2 regions of the Soonwooa sp. T0.1_25 genome follow, and region 1 is predicted to be linked to the other one. Evidence: riboswitches for the same ligand, from Rfam matches in the RefSeq annotation. Region 1 holds a riboswitch; the other holds the start of a gene.
What was found. Region 1 has a riboswitch for S-adenosylmethionine ahead of AC23MB_RS01810 (alpha/beta fold hydrolase). Riboswitches for the same ligand answer to the same signal wherever they lie in the genome.
Positions count from the first base shown of each region.

Region 2: linked by a shared signal. The riboswitch ahead of AC23MB_RS08795 (hypothetical protein) and the one ahead of AC23MB_RS01810 (alpha/beta fold hydrolase) in region 1 are both predicted to bind S-adenosylmethionine.

Region 1 is NZ_JBYFBZ010000001.1:384,952-391,177, forward strand. Features, by position in the region: gene AC23MB_RS01800 (O-succinylhomoserine sulfhydrylase) at 1-668, opposite strand, end outside; gene AC23MB_RS01805 (ACT domain-containing protein) at 731-2,269, opposite strand; gene AC23MB_RS01810 (alpha/beta fold hydrolase) at 2,276-3,235, opposite strand; SAM riboswitch class I at 3,275-3,379, opposite strand; partial or broken gene AC23MB_RS01815 (glucose 1-dehydrogenase) at 3,653-4,459, shown strand; gene AC23MB_RS01820 (MGH1-like glycoside hydrolase domain-containing protein) at 4,669-6,226, shown strand, end outside.
Region 2 is NZ_JBYFBZ010000005.1:117,237-123,462, reverse strand. Features, by position in the region: gene AC23MB_RS08815 (hypothetical protein) at 500-1,375, opposite strand; gene AC23MB_RS08810 (hypothetical protein) at 1,375-1,653, opposite strand; gene AC23MB_RS08805 (hypothetical protein) at 2,007-2,390, opposite strand; gene AC23MB_RS08800 (hypothetical protein) at 2,418-2,678, opposite strand; gene AC23MB_RS08795 (hypothetical protein) at 2,777-3,175, opposite strand; SAM-I-IV-variant riboswitch at 3,303-3,413, opposite strand; gene AC23MB_RS08790 (hypothetical protein) at 3,588-5,018, opposite strand; gene AC23MB_RS08785 (helix-turn-helix domain-containing protein) at 5,008-5,304, opposite strand; gene AC23MB_RS08780 (hypothetical protein) at 5,480-6,226, opposite strand, start outside.

The sequences.
Region 1 (6,226 bases):
CCTTGACCATCGATTAATTTGGTTGCGGAATGTACGACGATATCTGCTCCATACTTTATCGGTTTCTGTAAATACGGTGTCGCAAAGCAATTGTCCACAATAAAAATGAGATTGTGCTTCTTTGCAATTTGACCGAAAAATTCCAAATCTAAAACTTCAATTGCGGGATTGGTAGGCGTTTCTAAATATAAAATTTTGGTGTTCGGTTGGATGTATTTTTCGACATTTTGTGCGTCTTCGGCTTTGAAATAGGTTGTTTCGATATTCCATTTTGGGAAATATTTTGTGAACAAAGTATGCGTAGAACCAAACACCGATTGACAGCTCACAATATGATCGCCCGCATTCAATAATGCCACGAAAGTGGAATAAATTGCCGCCATTCCAGTTGCAAAAGCATAGCCCGATTCTGCCCCTTCCATTAATGCGATTTTATCGATGAATTCGGTGACATTTGGGTTCGAAAATCGGCTGTATAAGTTTTTGTCTTTTTCCTCGGCGAAGCTTGCACGCATATCTTCGGCATCTTCAAAAACGAAACTTGAAGTTAAATATAACGGCGTTGAATGCTCATCAAACTGGCTTCTTTCGGTTTGAGTTCTGATGGCGAGGGTTTCAAAGTTGGTTGTTGGTTGTTGGTTGCTGGTTGTTGGTATGTTTTCTGACATTTTTTCAATATTAAATTTGTCTTGCTTCTTGGTTCTTGGCTCTTGATTCTTGATTCTAGCATCTATTTTGTCTCACTGACTCTTAAAATATCACCGAAAACGCCGCGGGCAGTAACTTTTGCTCCAGCTCCAGCGCCCATAATAACAATCGGATTTTCGCCGTAACTTTCTGTGTAGATTTCAAAAATAGAATCGGAACCTTTTAATTGTCCCAAAGCAGAATTGGCAGGAACGGAAATTAATTTTACATCCAGTTCGCCTTTGTCTTGACTTAAATCGCCATGCAAATCGCCAACGTAACGTAAAACATGATAGGGTTCTTGTTCGTCTTTTATCTTTTGGAAAGTTTCGTCCAACTCATCTATTCGTGTCAAAAATTCGTCTTTTGAAATTGGAAGAAGCGGTTCTGTAACTAGGTTTTTGATATTGATATCTTCGAATTCGTTCATTAAATCTAATTCGCGAGCAAGGATCAAAAGTTTTCTTGCAACATCGTTTCCAGAAAGGTCTTCGCGCGGATCTGGCTCTGTAAAACCTTTGTTCATTGCTTCTTTTACGATGGTTGAAAATTTCTCATTACGAACAGAAAATTGGTTGAAGACATAACTTAATGTTCCTGAGAAAACCCCTTTTATTCTGGTGATATCTTCTCCCGATAAATGCAGTAATTTAAGCGTATCAATTAATGGTAAACCTGCACCAACATTGGTTTCGTATAAATATTTTTTATTATTTTTTGCAAGTTGCGTTCTGAAATTTCGATAATCTGAAATAGGTAAAGTATTGAAGATTTTATTTGATGAAACCACATCAAAACCGTTTTCGACAAATTTGGTATAGTTTTTTACAAAAGCTGGACTCGCGGTATTGTCCACAACAATTAGGTTTTCTAAGTTGTGCTCTTTTGTGTAACTGATAAGTTCTGAGATATTACTTTTAGTGTTCGAATAGTTTATTTTTTGTCTCCAATCGCTGCCAAAACCAGATTTGTTTAAAGCCATTTTTTTGGAATTAGAAATCGCAACGACTTTAAGATCAATTCTTTTTCTGTTCAAAATATCGTAGGCAGAATCTAAAATCTGTTCGATAAGTGTTGAACCAACATTTCCGTGACCAATTAAAGCTAAGTGAACAACTTTAGGTTTTCCGAAAAGTTCGGTTTCAATAATATTTTGAGTGATTTCGGTTTGATTGTCAGTTACAACAATGTTAACTCTACCAGTCGATGACACTTGGTTAAGCAACAAAGGATAAATCTTGTTGCGTTGAAGTTCCGACATGATTTTAGCATTTTGTTCCGAAACAAATCCAAGAACGCAAAGATTGTCAATGCTGTAAATATTACTCACTATGCCAGCTGCTTTTTCATTTTGGAATTCTTTCTTCAATAATGCCACGGCGTCCTCGGCATCTTTCTCATCAACCAAAACTGAAACACCATTTTCGATGGCTTGTTGAGAAATAACCCCAACGCTGATGCCACCTTTGTTAAGTGTTGTAAAGATTCGAGAGTCGATGCCGATTTGTCCAAGAAAGTCTTTGCCTTCAAAGTTGACTAAAGCTTTCTTTCTGTATATACTAATTGGATTTTGGTCTGTCATTTTGTTCTAATAAATACGTTTTAATAATTCTTGCAATTGTTCATACTCTATTAAAAATGCGTCGTGGCCGTGGATAGAAACAATTTCGTCGTAGAAAATATCTTCTTTATGTGTCTTAATTTTTTCGTAACATTTTTTGATTTCCGAAGCTGGAAAAAACAAATCTGTGTTAATCGCAATGAGGTTAATGTTTGCTTTTATTTTGGATAACACTTTTTCGTTAGTATCAACGGTCATCAGAAGATGGTTCATCAATTTGTAAGCTTTTAAACTAAATCTTTCGTTGAGACTTTTTCCGTGGTAGATTAACCAATCTTCGGACTCGCGCCTAGTATTTTCTTTTGTTAATTTACCCTCAAATCTTTCATTAAGCGATTCTGGCGTTCTGTAGCAAAGCATGGCGTGTGCTCTTGCTTTTTCTAGTGGTTTTTCAGGTGAGTCTAAAAGATATTTTTGAACCAAACATTGTGCATGTAACCAATCGTGGGTTTTGTAATCCGAAGCAATTGGGATAAATTTTTCGCTGATTTTAGGGTTGATGGCTAGCATTTCCCAACCGATGGAACCTCCTAACGAGCCACCAATAATGCTGTGTAAAGTTTTTATTTCTAAATTTTCTAAACCTTGTAAAAAAATCGCCGCAACATCTTTGGTTGTAAGATCTTCGTAATTATCGATAAAGAAATCATTATAACCGTTACCAGGTATGTTAAAACTAATAATACTATATTTTTTGGTAGAAATTATTTTTTGTGGACCAATAATGTTTTTCCACCAACCTTTGCTGCCAGACACTGTAGAGTTGCCTGTCAAAGCGTGGTTAACCAATACAATAGGTGCGGTGCCATGGGCTTTTCCGAATACTTCGTAGCTTAAAGGGATGTCAAAATTCTGTCCTGAAAATGATTTGTACTTAATATCTGTAGTTAAAAGTTCTTTTTTCAATGCTTTAATATTTTTTTTCATTGAAAATGCCTCTAAGAATGGTTGAGTAAAGAACTTCAGTTGTTATCTCTCCAAATACATGGTAGAACGTAGCACCTTCTTCGCTTTCGCAAAGGGTTGCTAAGGTTTCATAGGGTCTAGTCCCTCAACCTTTCTGGATAACATTTTCAATATGTGAAAGAGCGGTAATGCAAATGTATGAAAATTTTGATAATTCGATAAAATAATCTTAAATTTTTAAAAATTTAGAATAAATTATAGTTTTTGTAATATTAAAAGCAATAATGGTTTAAAATTATCGGCTAGCAATTGTTAGTGTTTGTAGAGTTTCTAAGATTTTTCTATTGAAAATTAAATTATTTTAATCTGGCAAATTTTTTAAAGAAATTAAATTTTCTCGTATGATTTTTGATAAAAAAGAATTCTAAAAAACATAAAATGGAAATAAAATTAAATGGACAAGTTGCAATCGTTACTGGTTCTAGCAGTGGAATAGGAGAAGGAATTGTAAAATGTTTAGCGGCTTCTGGCGCCATTGTCATTGTTAATCATTCTTCGGAACACTCGAAAGAAGCTGCACAAATCATTCTTGATGATATTTTTGTTAAAGGCGAACAAGGCATGCTAAGTCAATGTGATGTAAATAAAGAAGTTGAAGTCTAGGCGATCTTTCAAAAGACGATTGATACATACGGAACAGTTGAAATTCTTGTAAACAATGCTGGATTACAACAAGACGCAAAATTTATTGATATGACTTTAGCGCAATGGCAAAAGGTAATTGATGTTAATCTTACTGGTCAGTTTCTGTGCGCACGCGAGGCGATTCGGGAGTTTTTGAAAAGGGGGATGAATGATAAATCTATTTCGTTAGGGAAAATCGTAAACATCAGCCGTGTCCACGAAAATATTCCTTGGGCTGGACACGCCAATTATGCTTCAAGCAAAGGCGCCCTGCGAATATTGATGCAAACTTTGGCTCAGGAATATGGAAAAGATAAAATCCGAATCAACAATATTTGTCCGGGAGCCATCCAAACGCCTATTAACAAATCGGCTTGGGATAACGAAGCTTCTTTTAATGCATTGATGACTTTGATACCATATAATAGAATCGGAAAAGCAGAAGATATTGGAAATTTAGCAGTATTTTTATCAAGCGACTTTTCAGATTATATTACGGGAGCAAGCATCTACATCGATGGTGGAATGTCAACGTTAGAGAGTTTTTCGGATAATGGATAACGGAAAACAGTATTTTGGATTGGTTCTTTTTAATAGTCAAAAGAATGACAAATCTTCAAATATAGCCCCGATGGAACGGTATGTTTGAGCTCATTTTATTTTTTTTAAAAATATAATAGCGAGTAGTGACAGCGGGATTTGATGTCTAAGAATTCAATAATCTCGATGCTCCTAAAAATGAATCTGAAATGCTTCAGAAATAAAATTATATGACAGAACAAGATAAACTCAATAATCCAAATTGGAAAAAGTGGGGGCCGTATGTGAGCCACCGCCAATGGGGAAATGTGCGAGAAGATTATAGTAGCAATGGCGATGCATGGGGTTATACAACGCATGATCGCGCCGAAAGTTGGACTTATCGTTGGGCGGAAGAAGGAATTGCGGGAATTTCTGACGATAAGCAAATGTTGTGTTTTGCGCTTTCGTTTTGGAATAAAAATGACAAAATGATCAAAGAACGCTTCTTTGGGCTAAGCAATTACGAAGGTAACCACGGCGAAGATATTAAAGAGATTTTCTACTATATTGACAATACGCCGTCGCACAGCTATATGAAAATGGTGTACAAATATCCGATAAATGCTTTTCCGTACTATGATTTGGTGGCGACCAATGCCCAACGATCTAACAAGGAAATGGAATATGAGATTTTTGACACTGGCGTTTTTGACAAAGATGCTTATTTTGATATTTTTATTGAATATGCGAAAGTTGGAGAAGATGATTTTTTGATCAGAGTTGATGTCCATAATAGAAGCGACAAGGATGCGCCTTTGGTGGTGCTGCCGACGCTTTGGTATCGCAATAACTGGTCCTGGGGTTATAATACTTATAAGCCAAATCTAGGTTTTTCGAAAGATGCAGAAATCGATGTTCATCATGATAGTTTGTCAATAAAGAAATTGTACTCGAGAAGTCGCAACGTAGAACCTCTTTTTTGTGATAATGAAACCAATAGACCGAAACTTTTCGGTGAAGTTACAACTGGTAAGTTTTATAAAGACGGTATTAACGATTATGTTTTACGCGGCGGAACTTCTGTTAATCCAAATCGAGTTGGGACAAAATCGGCTTTTCGATGTGAGGAGATGATTCCTGCGAAAGGCAATAAAACTTTTGAATTTCGATTATCGCCACATATTATGGATGATGCATTTTGGGATTTTGAAGATCAGATCAATCATCGAATTCAAGAAGCGAATGATTTCTACGCAGGCATTCAGCAAGACGTAAAAGACGAGGACGAAAAAAATGTGCAACGACAAGCGTTTGCAGGACTTCTTTGGAATAAACAATTCTATCATTACAATGTTGGAAAATGGCTAAAAGGCGATCCTAACCATCCTGTAGAACGACAAGGTTTTGTAAGAAATGTCGATTGGCAGCATCTTCATAATAAAGATATTATTTCGATGCCTGATAAATGGGAGTATCCGTGGTACGCGACTTGGGATTTGGCATTTCATTGTGTGAGTTTTAGTCTGATAGATGCAGCTTTTGCGAAAAATCAATTGATGCTTTTGACCAAAGAATGGAATCTACATCCGAACGGACAACAGCCAGCCTACGAATGGAATTTTAGCGATGTTAATCCGCCCGTACATGCTTGGGCGACTTTCAGGGTTTTTAAAATCGATGAAAAACATAATGGTAAAGCAGATTTGTTTTTCTTAGAAAATGTGTTCCAGAAGTTGCTACTCAATTTTACTTGGTGGGTTAACCGAAAAGACGTTAAAGGCAATAATATTTTTGGTGGCGGTTTCC
Region 2 (6,226 bases), on a different contig from region 1:
CAAGGCTTGGGGCAAGGATAATAAAAATAATTAATCATTAGATTGATTAGCAGGATTTTGATTTAACAAGGATTTCATTGCTAAACAAAATCATATTGTTTAAATCAGTTACAAGTTTTATAAATGATTTTGACAAGTAAAATAATTATCTCTTAAATTCACTCTAAATTATGTAACTTCTGACCATCATTGGGATATTGCTATTATGCTCTACCAATATTTACGGATAATTTGAATCAATTGCAAAAGGTTTTTAAAACTTTACAAAAGACAAAAAAGTATTCATAATTAATTGCAATTCAATTACATAAAGCAAATCCTGCGACTTATCTAATGTATTTACTATAGAATCTAAAAAGGCTTATTAAGCATATCAAATCACTTTCAGTTGAAGAATTTTTTCCAAAAAATTGACTTGAAATCAAATTGAAAATGCCCCCACCCGCTGAAAAAAATTGGTTTTCCTTTTGCCTGTGAGGGGGCGTAGTTTATGTATATACTATTTGGTCTCGGATTTATTAGAATTTTTTAACTTTTCTCTCAACTCACCCACCATACACGTTGAGTACAATTCAATTTTTTCCGAACTAATCTTTTTATAGACTTCAATCTTATTAAAACTTAGTAACTTAACACCTGATACATTTCCTGTATTAAAAGAATTTACATATTCAAACAAGAATACCGCAAAAAGGCTGTCGTTCTCAAGCCTTGACCAATCTCTACCATATTCATCTTTATAAGTTTGTAAATCTTTATTTTGTACACTAAAAAACACAGGTACACCTTTAACATTTGCATCAAATAATTCATCAAATTTATCTTCATCTACAAAGACAAAATTTATCATATCAAATTTTCCGAAAAAATTGAAGAAAAAGAAGTCACCATAATAGTAAACTTTGAATAATTCTTTGCTATAGTCAAAATTATTTTGGCTTTGCCTTTCTTTGTTTTCAGCTTTTTCTTCACTCAAAAAATCATTTGAGAGAAAATGTTTTTTGAAAAAATAGCCAAAAGATAGCATATAAGCGACTATCGTAAAAACCAACTTAATCTTATCTCTTCTCGTGGTTTCTCCAAACTCTTCGTCTAATCCATATACCGAATATATGCTTAATAATACCAAGGAAAGTAGAACTAAGCCCACAATAGCTAATGGAATCTTTTTAATTTTATTAGGATACACCATCAAAGCCAGTTCAATACCAACTGTTACTGCAATTAAAGTAGATACAAATTCAGCCCAAATTGATAACGAAGTACCAAAATCATTTTTTTGTAATAAAACCGCAGTTACTATATCAATTATTCTGGACAAAAACATTCCAGCAAATAAAGCTGGAATAAAGAGAATATATCTGATGAGCCTCATTATTCAGTTTTCTTTCTTATCATAAATCCTGTTACAAATCCAAAAAATAGAGTTTCAAGAAGAAAGTGAGCTAAAATAAACCATCCAATGAATTTCAAAATATTCAAAAAGGAAAATTCAAAATCGTCAAACATTGAATAAGCAAAATAGAATGGAACAGCAAACATCAATAGTTTCAGTAGTAACATAATGGCTTTCCCTGTTGTTGAATAAGAACCAATTCCATACAAGTCTAATACAGTATTAATTTTGTAGGGGGTTTGTTTTCCGATAAACATAATAGTTGAGTTTTTATTTCATCAGCCCACAAAATGAAGTTTGTTAAATAGAAAAAGCGTGTGGGTTCAAACATCGTTGTAAGAGGCTCGGCAAAGCCCACAGCAAACAAGTCCTACTAACACACGCCCAGAGGGGCGGTGCATGAGACTTGTTATTCTTGCTGTTAAAATTTTGCCGATTTCTTACAGAATAACAGAGTTCAACGCTCCTATAAAGAATTTATATTAATTTTTTAATTCACTCAATTTCAATTTTCACAAATTTAAAATTTTCTTTCTTTTTATGTCCATATATTTACAGTTTACAATTAAATGCTTTAATCAATCTTTGGTCAATTGTATGATTATTGTAGTTATTTAATAATAGTAAGTTTCGTTTCTGTCATTACTAATCTTCCTTTGAATAAAGAGACTTTGCCTTTCATAAAAACCTTTTTGTTTTCAATTCCCCCAATAGGTGACATGTCAAATCTTTTTTTAAAGATTCGGTCAAAGCAAACTAAATAAAGTTGTTGGAAATATTCTCCTGTAAGTCCTATTTGGAATTCTTTATTATAGAGTCTTATCAACTCATCGTCATCCTCATAATAAAGTCTAAAAAATAAAAACCTGAGGAGATTATTCTGATTGACGTAAACCTCTCCATCTTTTGAAAATCCTGAATTGTCACTTTCATTTTGAGACTTCTTCATTTCATTTAATATATCATTAAAATATTCTTGAAGTAGTTTTTCCATTATAGTTTTTGTTTGATGTTAATTCAATTAAAAATTATTGAGGTTTAATTTTAAGGTTTCTACTTCGCTTTTTAAATCCTCAATTTCTCTTTCTAAATTCAAAACTTTGTCATTTATTTCATCATTGTTAAATGAACTGTCAAAGCTTTGATTTGACCAAACATCTTTTTTTACATTAATGTTCTTTTTGATTGAGTTAATTTCTTTTTGTTGTTTATAAATGATAAAAGTTAAAAAGACTGTAAAGGTTAAAAGTAACAGGGTTAAAATTTTGTTGATTGTTTTCATGTTGAATTAATTAATAGTTATGAGTTATTTTACTTAACAAAGCTTGGCTAAATTAAATTTATAAGGAAAACATTATTTATGGTTTTCTTTATTTTTTATTATTTAATTTTGATTCTAGTGTCTGTTTCCTCTGATTGTTCTAACATAACTGTTTCGTCTGTATAAATAATTAATATTCTGTTTTGCTTAAATTGTTTCATTAATTCTTTTCCAATAATTAATACCTCATCTTTAAAAATATTTTCATCTAAAGGAAATTTAGGATAATTAATAAAATCAATTTTAAGGTGTGGCTCTTTTTGGTTATTCAAAACAATTACTGTTTTTGACACAGAAGCACTTAAATAAATATCTTTTTCTTTTGAAAGCTGTTTTTGTAATTCTGATAGTGATTCAATAACTAAATTTTCATCAATCTGTTTTTGAGTATAGCCATACTCCAAACCAATAAAAATACTTGCTTGCAATGTTTTGATTTTTGTTTCTTTAATTTTCATTTGTAGGCTCGGAGGTTTTCAAGTTATTTTATAACATAACAATACTTTATTGATAGAGAATTTTTAAAATCTTTATCTGAATGGTATTCAATTGAATAATTATGGAAATGTTTACTGAAAATGAAGGAAAACAACATATTTTTATTATTTGGGTTAAATAATCACATCGTTTTAGCACCTTCGCCTGTTGTGGTCAAGCAGGTTGCTCAGTCTTTATAGACTAGTCTTGATGATAATGTAAAAGTAAAGATTATTTTTTTCTTGACAAAATATTAAAATAAAAATGCAAAATACTGTTAATCAATATTTTGCATTATTATTTTCAGCTAATTTTATAAAATCGGCAACATTAGGGAATAATAGGAGTAAATTTTTATTAAGTATTACTAATATAAATATTATAATAATTTAATTACCAATTGTCTATTACTATAATATCTTTTAATATATCTTTTTTTATTGTTGTTACCTCACTTAATAATTGTTCTACCTCTTCCTTTAATAAATGGATATTTTGTTTAGTGGTTACTAAAGAATCGTGAATGCTCCAAATAGGCATGTTTTTATGGTTTTTGTTAATTCTTAAAGCAACATAATCTAATAAGCAGTACGATTCAATATGACTTAACAATTTATCAAAATTTACACATTCATCTTTTATAAATTTCATTATCTTACTTATACTTGGGTAAATTGTTCTAAATTGTTTTGCTTCCTTTGTTGTTGTTCTCGGACTGCTGAAAAAGACTTCCATCATTACAGATTTTGCGTAATCTCTTTTGGTTTCAAAAGATTCTTTAATTCTTGGTTGCTCAAAATCAATTTTCCTTCTTTTTTTTAATTTGCTTCTTGGTTCGATGTAATTGATTTTCATTTTATAAGTTTTTCCTTCTTCATCATTTTGAATTTCTAAATGATTAGAAAAATTTGTATAAAAATCTTCTGTTAAAATAATTTCTACGAATCCTATTATTTCGTCTCTATCCACATCTAAATTACATAGTTCCTCAAATTTCTTTTTAGATATTAATTTTGATGCTCCGATTTGTTTAACCAATTTGTAATCTTTCTTTAAAAAAGCCTTTAGAAAAACCGCAAAAAAGAACGGTTGAGAAGCTCTAATATCAACTGCACTTAATCTATCTTCTTTGTAGTACAAACATTTTCTTAACTCTTTGTTTGTTCTGGTTAAATTAGTATGTAAGCGATTATCAGAATTGGGATTAATAGAATATTTCCAGTCTTTTTTATTATACTCTGATATTAATTGCATTCCCGATTGATATTTGGCGTAATTTAGCTCTTTGTAGGGCTTAATTATCTCAAAAGCTAACATTATATCTATTGTTAAATTATCATCAAAATACCGAACTAAATGAGGTCTCTTTTTGAGATGAAATTCTTTCTTGTCACTTATTGAATTAGCGTTATCATTTAGTTTTTTATTTTTTTCTTTTTCGAATTTTTTCAATAAAGATTTATCTGTAATTATATATTCAATAATATCATCAAATAAATACTTTTCTGTTAATCTGTATTGGTTGCTTGTTCCTTTATCCGTAGAATAATTAAAGGCTTTTTCAATAATTTTACTATCGATAAAAAAATCTAAATACTTTGTATATTTCGAGAAAATTCCTTTTAGTTTTTCAGAATTTAAGCTAACTAAATAATTTTCTTTTTCAGTATTTCTGTAATGACTTGGTAAGCTAATGAATAGACTTAAAAAATAAACGGCAATATCTAATTTGATATGAGGTTTATTATATTCGTTCAATTCTAAAATAAACCCTTCCAAATCTTTTAGAAGGGTTTTTTGAATGAGGACTGTTTTATTCTCCATAACTCATTCTTTTTTGACCGTTAATATACTCCTGAACCTCGCAGTTTCTGTATAATACTCTTCTCCCAACTTTGTGAGAAGGTATTTCTCCACTTCTACTACGATTGTTTAAAGTTCCTTTTGAGATTTTCAGTCTCTTGCAAACTTCTTCTCGTGTCAAATACTCTGAATCTGATTCAGATTTTTTAAATAAATCTGAAAATCTTTCTAATTCACTTGAAACTGCATTTTTTACAATTTCTGCTAAACTTTCAGGTGTTACCTGTACTAATTTTAATGTTTCCATAACGTAATTTTATTTGATTAATAATGGAACAATTAAAATGTGGATTTTGAGGATGGAAAAATTTTTGGTGATTGTTAATTAAAAAAAAAATAACCCTCTGTAATCTTTATGATTAGAGGGTTTTTGAATAATTTTAATATTTTTTCAGAAAAAAAAGTTGCTGTTTTTGTGGATTTTAATAAAAAATATCTTTTAAAGAATCAATTTCAGTTTTATATTTTGGTTTTCTATTGACATCTTTTTTTGCATTACTTTTCATTTTTCTAATGTCTTTAAAGCTCTTATCAATACTTTCAAATTTGAACCTTTCCGCCCACCAATTATCATATTTTGTATTGTTTTGTTTTATACTTTCAATGAAGAATTCTTGAAGGGTAGAGATTAAGTAACCATAATCACTTAGAGTAAATTGTTTATTTGAGTTAAAATGTTTAGAAAGATTAATTTTATTTTGAATTTTATTGTTAATTTTAAAGACTTCAGTAAAATCTTTTTTTGAAGGACTGATATTAATTAGTTCTATGAGTTCATTGTATAGATTTTCTATTTTATCAAAATTTCTATTCCCAAAAACAGTTAGTGGAATCTCATCTTCTCTTTTTATGTCTCTTAAAATAAGATGATTATCATATAGATAAGATACTAATTCTTTCAATTTATTAATATGATAAGCATTTATTTCTTTTTCAGTTGTCAAGCTATATTTTATGTCTAAATCACTATTGTTATCTAATTGTATTAATTTTTGTGAAATAGTAATTTGGTAATTGTTTAATTCCTTTATTTTCAATTCACAGCCCCTCACGAAATCAAATAATTCTTGTTTGTATATTTCAAACCTTTCTAGTTTGGATTGTTTTTCAAAATGGTTAACTACTGTATCGTAAGAATTATCAATAAGGCTTTTGAAAAGTTCAAAATT